4 regions of the Siminovitchia sediminis genome follow, and region 1 is predicted to be linked to each of the others. Evidence: riboswitches for the same ligand, from Rfam matches in the RefSeq annotation. Region 1 holds a riboswitch; each other region holds the start of a gene.
What was found. Region 1 has a riboswitch for thiamine pyrophosphate ahead of ACFSCZ_RS04455 (thiamine phosphate synthase). Riboswitches for the same ligand answer to the same signal wherever they lie in the genome.
Positions count from the first base shown of each region.

Region 2: it holds a riboswitch for thiamine pyrophosphate, as region 1 does, so the genes downstream of both, ACFSCZ_RS08670 (acetylornithine deacetylase) here and ACFSCZ_RS04455 (thiamine phosphate synthase) in region 1, are expected to answer to the same signal.
Region 3: it holds a riboswitch for thiamine pyrophosphate, as region 1 does, so the genes downstream of both, thiO (glycine oxidase ThiO) here and ACFSCZ_RS04455 (thiamine phosphate synthase) in region 1, are expected to answer to the same signal.
Region 4: it holds a riboswitch for thiamine pyrophosphate, as region 1 does, so the genes downstream of both, ACFSCZ_RS05355 (ABC transporter substrate-binding protein) here and ACFSCZ_RS04455 (thiamine phosphate synthase) in region 1, are expected to answer to the same signal.

Region 1 covers NZ_JBHUEO010000007.1:41,787-43,984, forward strand. Annotated here, with positions in the region: gene ACFSCZ_RS04445 (LLM class flavin-dependent oxidoreductase) at 1-175, opposite strand, end outside; gene ACFSCZ_RS04450 (4a-hydroxytetrahydrobiopterin dehydratase) at 268-567, shown strand; TPP riboswitch at 657-765, shown strand; gene ACFSCZ_RS04455 (thiamine phosphate synthase) at 826-1,443, shown strand; gene thiS (sulfur carrier protein ThiS) at 1,449-1,649, shown strand; gene ACFSCZ_RS04465 (thiazole synthase) at 1,646-2,198, shown strand, end outside.
Region 2 covers NZ_JBHUEO010000019.1:74,804-77,001, forward strand. Annotated here, with positions in the region: gene ACFSCZ_RS08660 (PTS sugar transporter subunit IIC) at 1-236, shown strand, start outside; gene ACFSCZ_RS08665 (thioredoxin family protein) at 238-555, shown strand; TPP riboswitch at 713-803, shown strand; gene ACFSCZ_RS08670 (acetylornithine deacetylase) at 987-2,198, shown strand, end outside.
Region 3 covers NZ_JBHUEO010000013.1:96,535-98,732, reverse strand. Annotated here, with positions in the region: gene ACFSCZ_RS06880 (alkaline phosphatase family protein) at 1-979, shown strand, start outside; TPP riboswitch at 1,108-1,218, shown strand; gene thiO (glycine oxidase ThiO) at 1,303-2,198, shown strand, end outside.
Region 4 covers NZ_JBHUEO010000009.1:43,516-45,713, reverse strand. Annotated here, with positions in the region: gene ACFSCZ_RS05360 (thiamine-binding protein) at 1-219, opposite strand, end outside; gene ACFSCZ_RS05355 (ABC transporter substrate-binding protein) at 233-1,228, opposite strand; TPP riboswitch at 1,406-1,516, opposite strand; gene ACFSCZ_RS05350 (helix-turn-helix domain-containing protein) at 1,746-2,198, opposite strand, start outside.

The DNA of each region.
Region 1 (2,198 bases):
GCATATTGTGATGTTCTGCCAGCCAGTAACGGTTAAACCCCCATTTTTCAACGTGCTGGGCAAGCTCTGCACTATTCTTGAATGAATCGGAAGCCTCACTTCCTTCTGTAATTGGAGCTAAATCTAAAACGGATAATGGGATTCCATGGAACTTTTTGGCGGTTGGAGAAATCAATACAGTCACTCCTTCAATATCTCTTCAAGGAAATGATAGAATGTTTATAAAGAAACGTCCAATGATCTGATTGGATAAAGGAGGGGGAAATAGTGGAAAGATTGACGGAAGAGGAAATTCGTAATAAATTGGCTGAGTATAAAGATTGGGAACGCTTAGATGAAAGGTGGATTGTCCGAAAATATCGGTTTAGAGACTATTTGACGGGGATATCTTTTGTTCAAAAGATTGCTGAGGAGTCTGAAAGAAGGCAGCACCACCCTTTTATATCGATTGACTATAAGTTGGTAACGGTGAGAATTACTTCATGGAGGGCAAAAGGATTAACAAATCTGGACTTTACAATGGCAGGGATATATGAACAGTTTTATGAGCAGTTAAGCAGTAAATGATAAAATTTTTCTATTATTGTTAGAAACTTTCGTATACTTCCATAATTTTTGTTTTCATGGTAATATAATGGTAATCAACATTTTTATATGTGAAACGCTAGGGGAATCCTTCAAAAGGACTGAGAGAAGAGTGGCACTCTGATACCCTTATCACCTGATCAGGTTTGCGCCTGCGTAGGGAAGTGATATGTTGTATTGCTTATCATACCACTTTCCTATGCGAGAGTGGTTTTTCATTTTTATAAAGGGGGGGATGGTGTGGAATTAGTGGCTGTTACCAATGACCGGCTGGAGGTTAAGCAGCTTGCAGGTATCATGTGTGAAGTAGCGCCAATAGTTGATTACTTCATCATAAGGGAAAGGTCAAAAACTGCTGCGGATATCATAAAGCTCATGGGTTATTTAACCCATGCCGGCATCGAAAAAGACAAGTTGATTATGAATGACAGGGTGGATGTGGCAGTGGCTGCGGGAATTAAGCGAGTGCAGCTTCCTGGCCATGGATTAGAAGTGCAGCAAGTAAAATCATGTTTTCCTGATATTCAGGCCGGCAGGTCGGTTCACTCGCTCAAGGAGGCTGCAGAAGCCATCGGGGCAGGCGCTGATTGGCTTATATATGGACATGTTTTTGAAACGGACTGTAAAAAAGGGGTTCCTGCCCGCGGTTTTCAGGAATTACAAAGGATTGCCGGTACGGTGACCTCCAACATATACGCAATAGGAGGAATCAAACCGTTTCACTTGAAGGAACTTCACGAGGTTCAAATAAAAGGTGCAGCGATCATGTCCGGAATTTTTGACAGTCCCACACCATATGCCGCCGCTAAAGAGTATAGTGAAGCCTGCCGATTACAACATTCAGTTGAAAGGAATTGAATGGAATGACTATTACATTAAATGGAAACGATTATAAGCTGCCTGCCGGGGTAACCAATATTGCGCAGCTTCTGGAGCATTTGGAACTATCCAAACGTATTGTAATTGTTGAGGTCAATAAAGAAATTATTCAAAAAGAAGAATATGACCGCCCAATCAGGGATCGGGATGAAGTCGAAATGATCCATTTTGTTGGAGGAGGATGAAGATGTTAAAAATCGGGGAAAAGACCTTTCGGTCAAGACTGTTATTGGGAACAGGGAAATATCCTTCGTTTGAGATTCAAAAAGAAGCTGTACGAGTCTCGGAGGCCGAAATATTAACGTTTGCTGTTAGAAGGATGAATGTATTTGAACCCTCTCAGCCAAATTTTTTGGAAATGCTGGATTTAGAAAAGTATACGCTGCTTCCGAACACGGCAGGAGCAAGTACGGCAGAGGAAGCTGTCAGAACTGCAAAGCTGGCGAAAGCTTCTGGATTATGTGACATGGTAAAAGTGGAAGTGATCGGCTGTGACCGTACTCTGCTGCCGGATCCTGTTGAAACGTTAAGAGCTTCAGAATTGTTGTTGGAAGAGGGCTTTACTGTTCTTGCCTATACTTCAGATGATGTGGTATTGGCGAGAAGGCTTGAAGAACTGGGTGTGCACGCAGTCATGCCGGGAGCTTCTCCGATCGGATCAGGAAAAGGGATACTTAACCCTCTCAATTTAAAATTTATTATTGAACAGTCGACAGTGCCTGTGATTATAGATG
Region 2 (2,198 bases), on a different contig from region 1:
GTGCTACGATTTGGAAAATGACAAGCAATGCAGCCGGAGCCGGGATGGGAACAAGCGGACTTGTCGGACAAATCATGACCTTCACGACAATGGGTTTTTCAGCCTATGTCCTTATCCAAGTCATTGTACTCCATTTTATCGGTCCGGCTGTGATAAGCTTATTGATATCGGAGTATATGAGAAAGCGCGGCTGGATCAAGCCGGGCCAAATGCTGATTAACACTGGAGGTAAATAATATGGAAAATTTGCAGTCAAAAGAGCAGTTTGAGCAATTAAAAAATGAAGAGCGTACGATCTTTATGTTCTCCGCGGATTGGTGTCCGGATTGCCGGTTCCTGGATCCGGTTCTTCCACGCCTGGAAGCCGATTATCCGGAGTACAATTTTATCCATGTAGACCGTGATGAGTTTCTCGATTTATGCCAGGAACTTGACATTTTTGGTATTCCAAGCTTTGTTGCTTACCATGACGGAGAGGAAGCAGGAAGGTTTGTAAGCAAAGATCGTAAGACTCTGGAGGAAATAGAAGAATTTATTAATGGGCTGTCCGGTTAAAAAACCCCGGAATGGAGAGAGGTGTTCCTCCGCTTTTAGGATGTATATCAGGAAATGGCTCAATGAGGGTATGGCTTGGGGCCACCAGGCTGTGGTTCACTTGAAATGGTCACTTATTAGGTGCATCAGCCTCTGATCCTTAATAAAATATTTAATTACTTTCTGCTGGGGGTGCCTGATTGGCTGAGATTTTACCCTTCGTACCTGATCCGGGTCATACCGGCGTAGGGAAGCAGCGCTTTTATACAATGTTAGGCGTTATATACAGCCGCTTCTCTTCAACCGGGAAGCGGCTGTTTTTGTTTATTCAACAATTGGATCATCATAAAAGCGCTGGTATTGAAACAAAAAACCTCTATCATTCAGTTATCAAGGAGCAAATTTTTGTTCTTGAAATATATAATACGAGGGAGAGGAGAGTTTGAGAAATTATGGGAAAAATAAATAACGTTCTATTAAGGTCTGTAGATGAACGAAAGGAAGAGCTGCTTCAGATTTTAACCGACTTGATTCGATTTCAGACAGTGAGTCCTCCTTCAAGAAATACAGCAGAAGCACAACAGTATATTGAACAGTTTTTAAAGAGGGAAAAATTTGCAACAGACAGTTGGGAGGTCTACCCGAATGACCCTAATGTAGTTGGGATTAAGAAGGGGACAGGCGGTAAGGATTACAAAAGTTTAATTATTAACGGCCATATCGATGTGGCTGAAGTTGGCGATGACAGCGAATGGACGGTTCCGGTATTTAATGTGGAAGTAAGAGAAGGCTTTGCTTATGGGCGCGGGACTGCAGATATGAAAGGGGCCATGGCAGCTGCCCTTTTTGCCATTAAACTGTTAAACGAATATGAAGTGGAGTTGAAAGGGGATCTTCAGTTCCAATCTGTGATTGGAGAAGAAGTGGGAGAAGCCGGGACGTTATCTTGCATTGAAAAGGGATATGATGCGGATTTTGCTCTTGTCATGGACGTAAGTAATTCAGAGATTCATGGACAAGGCGGCGTAATAACCGGTTGGATTACTGTAAAAAGCCAAGAAGTTTTTCACGATGCTATGCGCTTGAACATGATTCACGCCGGGGGCGGAGTGCATGGAGCGAGTGCCATCGAAAAAATGATGATAGTGATTGCTGCTCTTCAGGAGCTTGAGAGATACTGGGCTGTTACAAAACAATATCCAGGCTTTCCGGCTGGCACGAATACGATTAATCCTGCAGTAATCAAGGGGGGCAGGCATGCAGCGTTTGTGGCTGATGAGTGCAGGCTTTGGATCACTGTTCATTATTATCCAAATGAGACTTATGAATCTGTTATTGCCGAGATTGAGGAGCATCTGTATCACACAGCGATGGCCGATCCCTGGCTAAAAGAAAATCCGCCGAAATTCAAGTGGGGTGGTAAGTCTATGATCGTAGATCGGGGAGAAATTTTTCCTGCACTTGAGCTGGATGTAGAACATGAAGCTGTTCAGGAACTGAAGAAGGCTCACGAACAAATTTGGAAGACAGCTCCGAACGTGGGAATGTCCAAGACAGTGACGGATGGAGGATGGTTCGGACAGGCGGGCATTCCTGCAGCCATATATGGGCCTGGAACGGTGGAAGAAGCACATTCTGTTAACGAGAAGATCAACTTGGATGAA
Region 3 (2,198 bases), on a different contig from region 1:
TGCCCAGTGGACAACGGACGTGTCGCTGTTTATTAAAGAGCGGTATGCACCGGATGTATTGTTTTTCTATTATCCGCAAGCCGACCATGAGTCGCATAAATATTTGCTTGTTGATCCCCGGCAGCCCGGTTATTCAAAGGAAAGGTCCAAGCAATATATGAAATATGTACGCTGGTCTTATCAATTGGCCGATGACATGCTTGGACAAGTGCTGCAGCATGTGAAGGAAGATGACCGGCTCTTTTTGGTATCCGATCACGGCATGGAACCCGTGCATTCGCAGCTGTCTCCCAATGAAGAGCTGGAAAAGGCGGGATTGCTTGTAAAAGACGAGAAAGGCCGGGTCGATGAAAAAAACTCGCAGGCTTTTGCTGTAGCAAGCGGGTCAATCGCACATATCTATATCAATGTGCAAGGCCGGGAAAAAGGAGGGGTTGTCAGCAAAGCAAATTATAAGCCGATAAAACAGAAAATTGTCGAGACTTTTCATGCCGCAAAAGTTGAGAAAAAGCATGTTCCGAAAAAGGATTATATGTTTTACGGCTTTGCCAAGTGGTGGCATCACCTCATTCATCAAAAAGGAGATGTGTCTGGAGCAATAAAGGGAATGAAAAGTGCAATCCGCCTTGCCTTTGAAAAGTCGGAAAAACCATACGTTGAAGTCATTCCCACGAAACCCGGACAAGCCCATGAAAACGCCGGGGATGTTGTATTAGTTGCCAAAAAAGGCTACTACATGGCGCAGGAGGATCAAGACGAGGTCATGCAGTCCGATGTACTCGGAAACCACGGGGGCGACCCTTCCAGACCCGAACTTCATCCGATTTTTCTGGCAGCAGGCAATGGCATTCGAAAAGGAACCATCGACACTCAGATTTCCACTTTGGATATTGCACCAACTTTATATGGACTGCTCGAGATAGAGCCGCCTGACTTTGTCGAAGGACAGCCCATTCCTGGGGTGGTGGACACAGAATAGCAATTGAAGACGCAAATAATTTCTGTACAGCGTCTCACCGAGATAATATATGCGCCGCAGGATCTCTTTGAGTATCCCTTTTCAAATTTTTTCTTCTATGGTAGGGTAAGTATACAACTGCATATTCATATTTTCACTAGGGGAACCCTTGATAAGGGCTGAGAGAAAAGTAGTATACTTTGAAACCCTCATAACCTGAACAGGCTTGCACCTGCGTAGGGATGTGGCAGAGTTATTTTTTCATGGAATTGTTTAACCAAACCACTTTCCTGCTTGGGAGAGTGGTTATTTTTTTGTATAAACCTTCAGTGAGGTGATGATGTGTGAACAAGCAGTATGAAGCAGCAGTCATTGGCGGCGGGATTATTGGAAGTGCCATTGCCTATTATTTAGCAAAAGAGAAGATTGATACAGCCGTATTTGATGGAGGGCGGATAGGTGAAAAAACAACAAGTGCTGCTGCCGGGATGCTTGGCGCCCATTCGGAAAGCATTGGGGACTTCTCTGTCTTTTTCCCGTTTGCCCGAACCAGCCAGCGGGCTTATGCCGCATTAAAAGATGAGCTCTATGAGCAGAGCGGTGTGGATATCGGATACAAAAAAGGCGGGATTTTAAAGCTGGCTTACACAGAGGAGGATCAAAAAAACCTGGAACCTCTGCTTGTACAGCCCACCGTACAATGGCTGGAATCTGAAGATGTTATTTACATGGAAAAAGAAGTTTCACCGGACGCATTGGGTGCAGCGTATATCCCGGATGATGTCAGTGTCCTGCCGAATCGCACATGCGAAAGTTTTGCAAAAAGTGCTCAAGCTCTGGGTGCATCCATTTTTGAAAATCACCCTGTATACAGCATTGAAAAACAAGCCGGGAATTATATCATTCATACAGCTCAAGGCGATGTAGAAGCCAAGTATGTTGTGGTGGCGACAGGGGTTCTCAGCAACAGCCTATTTAAACATTTGGTACTCTCAGAAAGGCTCTCGCCGGTAAAAGGGGAAAGCTTAATTGTTCGGGCAGACAAGCCGTTGTTAAAGCATACACTGTTTCACGACAGCTGCTATATCGTGCCAAGAAACAACGGAACACTGGTGATCGGTGCCACCATGGTGGAGAATGACTGGAGTGATACTGTCAGCCTTGAAGGCATCCAGTTTTTAATTGAAAAGGCAAAAACAATGATGCCGGCTGCGGCGCAATTAACAATTGATCGTGTGAT
Region 4 (2,198 bases), on a different contig from region 1:
GACATTGGAACTCCCCAGCTCAATCATTCTTTCATTCATTTTCTGAATGACTCCCATCAGGACAGAAAAGTCCCCTTCCATTGTCGTCTCCAGCGGATGCACTTCGTGCCTGACGCCCGACTCTTGAATCACTTTGATTGCTTCATCCACATACGGGATGACATCTTCCCCATTCTTCGACTTTGGGATTATCTGAATGCTTACAAGTGTATCAGCCATGCCGGCTTGCCTCCTATTCGGGTAAAAATTCATTGGTAAAAGCTTGTTTGACGTCAATTTCTTTTTCAAGCAGATCTTTATCGAGCATCCAATCCATATAATTTTGCCATACTTCGGCTTTTTGCTCTCCCCAGCGGGCTGCATCATCCTGATAACGTGGAGCCAGCCATTTTTGGCTTTCTTTTACGAGTTCCGGATCTAAATCTGGTACAGCTTCAATTAAAATATCCGCTGCTTTCTCCGGTTCTTCGATGGCAAATTCATAGCCTTTTGTCACTGCAGCCATAAAAGCCCTGACCGTCTCGGGATTTTCTTCTATCATTTTTTCACTCGTTGAAATCACCGGAGTATAGTAATCCAGCTTGTCCGAATAATCTGTCAGGTAAATCATGTTGAGGTCCTCACCCCGGAGTTCGGCTTCCACTCCGGTCCATGCATAATAAATCCAGGCAAAATCAATATCCCTTTGGACAGCTGTAAAAAAGTCGGTATCCCCCATGTTGACAATATCCACTTTTTCAACATCGGCTCCTTCAGTATCCATCAAAGAAGCAATCACTGCTTTTTCAAGAGGCGCCCCCCAGCCGCCATAAGTTTTACCCTCAAAGTCCTTTGGTGACTCAATATTTTTTTCTGCAGGTGACGCAAATCCGGAAGTATTGTGCTGGATGACCGCTCCGATCGACACGATCGGTACATCCTGAACACGTGCTTCCGTGATGGCCTCCTGATAGCTGACGCCAAATTCAGACTTGCCTGAAGCCACGAGCTGATCAGTACCGGATTCCCCAGGCAGGATAATCTCTACATCCAATCCTTCTTCTTCAAAAAACCCTTGGTTCTGTGCTGCATATAAACCGGTATGGTTTGTATTGGGCGTCCAATCCAGCACAACGGACACTTTTTCCAGACTTTGTTCCTTGTCTTCCGAATCACTTGGAGCTTCTTCCTGCCCGCTGCACCCGGCAAGCACTCCCATCATGATCAAACCAACGATCCATTTTTTCATGTATAAACTCCCCCTTCTAAGCTGAACAAGAATAGCGCAAGGTATGCAGTCAGGGCAGCACTAACCGGAAAATGGAAGACCTCCTGTCAGCCCCTTCAAATCCCTTGCACCCTGCCTGGAGTCAGAGATGTATGAGGCGAAAAAGGCGCCCGGGAAGTTGAACCCAGGCGCCATCGCTTGTGTAAAATAGGCGTTCCCTTCGCTGGTATAAGCCAGATCAGGTTCAAAGGGTCAGCATTTTCCCGAATGCTATCTCAACCGGCCCCACCGGTTCCCCTACTGCATGATTTATTCAAATATCATTATACATTACAATCCGGTGGAACCAAAGCAGAAGCGCCTGTTCCCGTTTTGACGCAAATAAAAAACGCTCCTAAAAAGGAGCAGTGTTCCAACCGTTTTTTAGATTGGCGGGAAAATTGGCGGTGACTGTGGTCCAACACCACCTCCGATAATCGGAGCAACGTAAATCGCCCAGGCAACGCCTGCTGTCAGCATAAGCTTTCTCATTTTCTCATCACCTTTCTGCTATTTTTTTATAATAATAGAGTGCTTTATCTGTATCTATTGCTGCATAATATGAAGCCAGAGATAAAGCAAACTTATTATAATCCTCAATATAAAAGAATTTATCCAAATAGGGGAGGACTTCTTCCTCTAAATAATTCATCGCCTTTTCTTTCTGGCCTTTTAATGAATACTGATAGTACCTGAAAATAAGCTGCTGCTTCTTCATGGTACTCGCCTTCGTTTCGCGCAAGATTTTCGTGATATTTCGAAGCGCTTCTTCCTTTTTCCCCTGTGTGATCAGCAATTCAGTATAACTGCACAGGCTGAGCAAATATTCATAATCGGTTTTGGCATGTTCCATGGACAGAAGATAATATTTGAATGCATCTTCAATTTTCCCTGTTTTCTCCAGCAGCAAGGCATAGTTGTTATACATGGCAGATATTAGTTCATCCGCATT